DNA from 2 places in the Streptomyces spiramyceticus genome. Region 2 is predicted to be linked to the other one. Evidence: predicted binding sites of a transcription regulator. Region 2 holds the regulator's gene; the other holds the start of a gene.
What was found. Region 2 encodes HspR, which represses chaperone genes until heat shock. Its sites were predicted from a motif close to TTGAGNNNNNNNNNCTCAA; they were not measured.

Region 1: the regulator HspR is predicted to act here: its motif matches at 1,233-1,251, upstream of lon (endopeptidase La).

The regions. Positions count from the first base shown of each region.
Region 1 covers NZ_JARBAX010000001.1:4,569,331-4,572,738, forward strand. Annotated here, with positions in the region: gene PXH83_RS21070 (hypothetical protein) at 128-457, shown strand; gene PXH83_RS21075 (GNAT family N-acetyltransferase) at 420-1,115, opposite strand; gene lon (endopeptidase La) at 1,274-3,408, shown strand, end outside.
Region 2 covers NZ_JARBAX010000001.1:3,459,773-3,463,180, reverse strand. Annotated here, with positions in the region: gene PXH83_RS15740 (PA14 domain-containing protein) at 1-1,476, shown strand, start outside; gene PXH83_RS15735 (heat shock protein transcriptional repressor HspR) at 1,570-2,016, opposite strand; gene dnaJ (molecular chaperone DnaJ) at 2,018-3,220, opposite strand; gene grpE (nucleotide exchange factor GrpE) at 3,275-3,408, opposite strand, start outside.

The DNA.
Region 1 (3,408 bases), 1.1 Mb from region 2:
ACTGCGTCGGTCGTCCCCGCCATTTTTGCGGGGCTGGGCGCCCGGCGACAAAGTCTTTGCCGAGGCCGGGGCATGAAGGCTGCGTTGTGACGCGCGCCATAGCCCGGGGCGGAGATGATCGCGGAGGGTGGGCGTTGTCCGTAAGGAACACCGGTGCGAAGTCGGCCGAAGGGGCCTGACGACCGACGACGGGCTGTCGCACGGCCGCTTCCAGCAGTGGCTCGACAGCCGCTACGCCCCGCGATCCGGCCGCCCCGCCGGGGTCGCGGTCACGGCGACCGGCACCTGGCACACCGGCTCGCCGACCGACCACCGCGGCTCGGTCACCATGCGCACCCGGGTGGCCATGGGTGACGTCACGCACACGTACGAGCTCGACGAGACGAACCTCGGCCCGGTGCTCGACGGCGCGGCCGAGTTCATCGCCTGGTCGGTACTCCGCGCGCTTCACAGGTGACGCCGACCAGCGGGGCGTACACCTCCCAGCCCAGCGACGCGTAGAGCCCCCGCCCGTCGGTCGTCGCGCCCAGCACCCCCACGGTCGAGCCCTGTTCGTACGCCGCGTTCTGGAGCGTACGCATCACCAGGCGGCCGAGGCCCTTGCGGCGGTGCGCGGGGTCCGTCTCGACCTGGTCGATCACTGCCGTCCGGCCGGTCGGGGCGACCTGGCCGCGTGCGGCGAATCCGCCGTCGGGGGCGAGGACGAGGAGGCGGGTTACGCCCCCGCGCTTCCATGACTTGAGGGTGTACCCGTCGGCGAGGCCGGTCTGTGCGGTGGCGGTGGCGGCAGCGGTACGGGACGGACGCAGGGGCGTCGTCATCAGCCAGCCCGGGCCGTCCGATATCCACTCCGGGCCGAGCCACGGTGCGACGGTCTCCGGTTCCAGGAACATCTTGAGTACGACGCCGTGCGCGGCGTACACCTCCGCCAGCTTGCGGACCGTGGCCTCGTCGGCGTGGGTCATGACGTGCCGGGTGGCGTGGCGGGGGAGGCCGACGTCGAAGGTGAAGCCCCAGGGCTGGGGTACGGGGTCGGCCGCGCCACGCGACACGACCCATCCGTCCACCCAGGCGCGGATGGCTTCGGCGGTGGAATCGAAGGGTGCCTGGGCCATTCCGTACTCCTCGATCGAGTAATAGATCGTCGGCTATTGAGCCTATTACATCCAAAGGCTGCCCGGTGATCGCTCAGAGCGAACGCCTCCCCAGGAACATTCGGCGGCTCACAAGCATTGAGCCGGTATAGCTCAACTTGACTGCCGAAGGGGAGATCATGGCATCGACGTCCAATCCGCTCACCCTGCCCGTGCTGCCGCTCGATGACGAGGTCGTGCTGCCCGGCATGGTGGTGCCCCTCGACCTTTCCGATACGGACGTACGCGCCGCGGTGGAGGCCGCGCAGGCCGCCGCGCGTTCCAGTGGCAACAAGCCGCAGGTGCTCCTCGTTCCCCGCGTGGACGGTACGTACGCGGCGACCGGCGTCCTCGGAACCGTCGAGCAGGTCGGCCGTCTCTCCGACGGTGACCCCGGCGCCCTGATCCGCGGCCGCAGCCGCGTCCAGATCGGCGCGGGCACGACAGGGCCCGGCGCCGCGCTCTGGGTCGAGGGCACGAGCGTCGACGAAACGCTGCCCGACCCCCTTCCCGGCTCGGTCACCGAACTCGTCAAGGAGTACAAGGCACTCGCCACCAGCTGGCTGAAGAAGCGCGGCGCCTGGCAGGTCGTGGACCGCGTACAGCAGATCGACGGCGTCTCCGCTCTCGCCGACAACTCGGGCTACTCACCGTTCCTGACCACCGGCCAGAAGGTGGAGCTGCTGGAGACCGCCGACCCGGTGGTCCGGCTGAAGCTCGCCGTGAAGTGGCTGAGTGAGCACCTCGCGGAACAGGACGTCGCCGAGTCCATCGCCAAGGACGTACAGGAGGGCGTGGACAAGCAGCAGCGCGAGTTCCTGCTGCGCCGCCAGCTCGACGCCGTACGCAAGGAACTGCGCGAGATCAACGGCGAGGCCGGCGAGGACGAGTCCGACGACTACCGGACCCGCGTCGAGGCCGCCGACCTGCCCGAGAAGGTGCGCGAGGCCGCCCTCAAGGAGGTCGACAAGCTGGAGCGCTCCTCCGACCAGTCGCCCGAGGGCTCCTGGATCCGCACCTGGCTCGACACCGTTCTCGAACTCCCCTGGAACGAGCGCACCGAGGACCAGTACGACATCCGGGGCGCCAAGGAGATCCTGGACGCCGAGCACGCCGGCCTGGACGACGTGAAGGAGCGCATCACCGAATACCTGGCGGTGCGCAAGCGCCGGGCCGACCGGGGCCTGGGCGTCGTGGGCGGCCGTCGCGGCGGCGCGGTGCTGGCGCTGGTCGGCCCGCCGGGCGTCGGAAAGACATCCCTCGGCGAATCCGTCGCGCACGCGATGGGCCGCAAGTTCGTACGCGTCGCGCTCGGCGGCGTACGCGACGAGGCGGAGATCCGCGGACACCGGCGTACGTACGTGGGCGCCCTGCCCGGCCGGATCGTGCGCGCCATCAAGGAAGCCGGGTCGATGAACCCCGTCGTCCTCCTCGACGAGATCGACAAGGTCGGCTCCGACTTCCGCGGCGACCCGGCCGCGGCGCTCCTCGAAGTCCTCGACCCCGCCCAGAACCACACCTTCCGCGACCACTACCTGGAGGTCGAACTCGACCTCTCCGACGTCGTCTTCCTCGCCACAGCCAACGTCCTGGAAGCCATCCCCGAGGCGCTGCTCGACCGCATGGAACTGGTCACGCTCGACGGCTACACGGAGGACGAGAAGGTCGTCATCGCCCGCGACCACCTGCTCCCGCGCCAGCTGGAGCGCGCGGGCCTGGAGCCCGGCGAAGTCACCCTCGACGACGACGCGCTGCGCAAGCTGGCGGGCGAGTACACCCGGGAGGCGGGCGTACGAAACCTGGAGCGCTCGGTGGCCCGCCTGCTGCGCAAGGTGGCGGCCAAGCACGAACTGGGCGACCAGAAGCTCCCGTTCACGATCACGGACGAGGACCTGCGCGCCTTGATCGGCCGCCCCCACCACGTCCCGGAGTCCGCCCAGGACCCGGCGGAGCGCCGTACGGCGGTCCCCGGCGTGGCCACGGGTCTCGCGGTCACGGGCGCGGGCGGCGACGTCCTGTTCGTCGAGGCGTCCCTCGCCGACGAGGAGACGGGCGGCGCGGGCCTGACCCTCACGGGCCAGCTCGGCGACGTCATGAAGGAGTCCGCCCAGATCGCGCTCTCCTTCCTGCGCTCGCACGGCGCGGAACTGGAACTCCCCGTCGCCGACCTCAAGGACCGGGGCGTACACATCCACTTCCCGGCGGGCGCGGTCCCGAAGGACGGCCCGAGCGCGGGCATCACGATGACGACGGCCCTGGCATCGCTCCTGTCCGG
Region 2 (3,408 bases):
TCGACCTCCACCTACCGGGCGACCGTCAAGTGGGCGCGCAACAAGGAGATGGACCTCGCCGGTTACCGGGTCAAGCGCTGCTCGGACCAGTGCACCTGGAAGACCGTGAACGGCAGCACCCTGCTGACCGGCACGTCCTTCACCGACGTGCCGCTGGCGAACGGGCAGCTCTACCACTACGCCGTCGCGGCCGTCGACAAGGCGGGCAACGAGTCGCCGCTGGGCGGCGCCAAGTACGTCGTCACCACCGACCTGCCCGACCCCGCCGTACCCACCGGCCTCAAGGCGACCGACACCGCGAAGGGCATCGCGCTCAGCTGGACGCCGTCCGCCGGCGCCGTGCGGTACAGCGTGGCGCGGCGGGAGGGGGACAACCTCGGCTGGGTGTCCGCCGGTACGCCCACCACTGCGTCGTTGACCGACACCACGGCCAAGGACAACACCCGTTACACGTACCAGGTGATGGCACACGACGGGTACGGCAACGTGTCCGCCGCCTCCTCCTCTGTGGGCATCACGCGCGCCGACCACCGCGTGCCGGGCGCACCGACGGGGCTGACGGCCACTCCCGCTGGCGACTACGGCGTGAAGCTCGCCTGGACCACCCCGCAGGACAGCGGCACGAGTATCCGCGTATACCGCTCCACCACCTCGCCCGTGTCCACGTCCGGCACGCCCATTACGTCGTGCTTCATGCACTACGGGACCTCTTCCTGCACCGACAGCGGCAACCTGCAGCGCGGCGTGACCTACCACTACGTCGTCACCCAGGTGAACGTGGACGGCGTGCAGTCGGCGCCCTCCAACGAGGTGACCTACACCCGTCCCGGCGACTCGACCCCGCCCGCCGCCGTCACCGGACTCACCGCGACCGCCACCGAGTACGGCATCAAGGTGGACTGGAACGACAGCCCCGAACCCGACCTGCTGCGCTACGAGCTCTACCGCGGTGAGCTGCACCAGGACGGCGAGGACACCGTGATCATGGTGGCCAACACCGAGTATCTCGGCGCGGACACCTCGGAGTTCCTCTACCAGGGCCGGCCGGACGGCGACACCTGGGCCTTCTACGTCGTCGCGGTCGACAAGTACGGCAACAAGCTCGACCCGCGCAGCGTCCCCGGCGGTTACGTCACGGCGACCGAGGCCGATCTGACGCCCACCGTCGAGACCCCGGACGGCTCCCCGCTCGACCTGACCGCCACTGCGGCCGACCCGGGCCCGGGAGTGGCGCTCTCCTGGACGTGCACCACCGGGTGCGGCGACATCACCGGGTTCCGGGTCCACCGCTGGGACCGCGCATCCGGTACGTACACCGAGCTCACCGGCTCCTCACTGGCGGCCGACGACCGCGCCTTCACGGACACGGCCGCACCGGCGGGCAGCACGTACTTCTACCGCGTGACGGCCGTCCACGCCGACGGCACGGAGTCCGTTCCCGCCACGGACTGGGCCTCACTGCGGCCCGCAGCCTGACCGCAGGCACTGACCTGACCGCAGGCACTGGCACACGGCGAAGGGGCCGGGAGGTTCACACCTCCCGGCCCCTTCGTGTGTCCTTACGACCACTCAGCCGTCCCGCTTCGGCCGCCACACCACCAGCGCGCTCGCCTGCTGCACGTCCTCGTACCGGACAAGGTCGCGCCGGTACGACGCGTGCACCTGCGCCTCGCGCTGCTGGAGCGCGACCGCCGCACCCTCCACCGCCGCGGAGAGTTCCGCGACCCGTGACTGCAGCGCCGCGACCTGGTTCTCCAGTTCGATGATGCGCTTGATGCCGGCCAGGTTGATGCCCTCGTCCTGCGACAACTGCTGCACCTGTCGGAGCAGTTCGATGTCGCGGGCCGAGTAGCGGCGCCCGCGCCCGGCCGTGCGGTCGGGGGAGACCAGGCCGAGGCGGTCGTACTGCCGCAGGGTCTGCGGGTGCAGGCCGGAGAGCTGTGCCGCGACCGAGATGACGTACACGGGTGTCTCGTCGGTCAGCTGGTATGGATTACGTCGCATGCGCGGGTCCATCTCATGCTCCCTTCGCGGCCTGGAACAGCTCCGCTCGCGGGTCCTCCCCCGCGGTCGCCTCACGGTAGGACTCCAGCGCCTCACGGGCCTTGGCGTCAAGGCCCTTGGGCACCTCGACCTCCACGGTGACCAGAAGGTCGCCGCGGGTGCCGTCCTTGCGGACCGCGCCCTTGCCTCGGGCGCGCATCGTCCGGCCGTTGGGCGTACCGGCCGGCAGTTTGAGGGTGACGGGGGGCCCGCCGAGGGTAGGCACCTTCACCTCGCCGCCGAGTGCCGCCTCCACGAAGGTGACGGGCACGGTGACGGTGAGGTTGTCGCCCTTGCGGCCGAAGACCGGGTGGGCGTCCACGTGGACGACGACGTACAGGTCGCCCGCAGGACCGCCCCGTTCACCCGGAGATCCCTTGCCGCGCAGCCGGATCCGCTGGCTGTCGGAGACGCCCGGCGGGATACGGACCTGCATGGTGCGCGACGACTTGGCGCGGCCGCTGCCCCTGCACACGTCGCAGGGGTCCTGGGCGATCAGCCCGCGGCCCCGGCAGTCGACGCACGGGTCGGTGAGCGAGAAGCCGCCCCCGCCGCCGCGCGACACCTGCCCCGTACCGACGCAGGTCGGGCACACGCGGGGTGTGCCGTTCTTGTCGCCCGTACCCGAACACGCCTTGCAGGGTGCCTGGCTGGACATCCGCAGCGGGACCGTGGCCCCGTCGACCGCCTCGGTGAAGCTGAGCGTCACCTCGGACTCGATGTCCTGGCCGCGGCGCGGCTGTGTTTCCGTACGTGCGCCCGGGCCGCCCCGGTTGAAGAGGCCCCCGAACACGTCCCCGAGGCCACCGCCGAAGCCGCCGGCGCCGGTCTGGGCTCCCCCGCCCTGGGCACCTCCGAAGAGGTCGCCCAGGTCGAAGTTGAATGAGCCGCCGCCGGCACCGGGGCCGGGCCGACCCTGCCTGTCAAAGAGGGCACCGTTGCCGAAGAGAGCACGCGCTTCGTCGTACTCCTTGCGCCGCTTGGTGTCGCCGAGGACGTCGTTCGCCTCGGAGATCTCCTTGAAGCGCTCTTCGGCCCTGGCGTCACCCTTGTTGGCGTCCGGGTGGAACTCGCGTGCGAGCTTCCGGTACGCCTTCTTGATCTCGGCCTCGGTGGCGTCCTTCGGGACGCCGAGAACCTTGTAGTAGTCCTTCTCGACGAAGTCCTTGGTGCTCATCCCCGACGTCCCTCCTTCCCGTTCCCGTTCTCGTTACTGCGCTTTCCGCCGACGTCAGCCCTCGTCCGGGCCACCGCTCTCCTCGTCCGATGCCGGGGCCGACGCCTCGTCCGCCTTGGCGGGCGGCGTGGCACCGGGCTGGGGCTCGGCGACCGCGACGCGGGCGGGCCGGATGGTCCGCTCGCCGA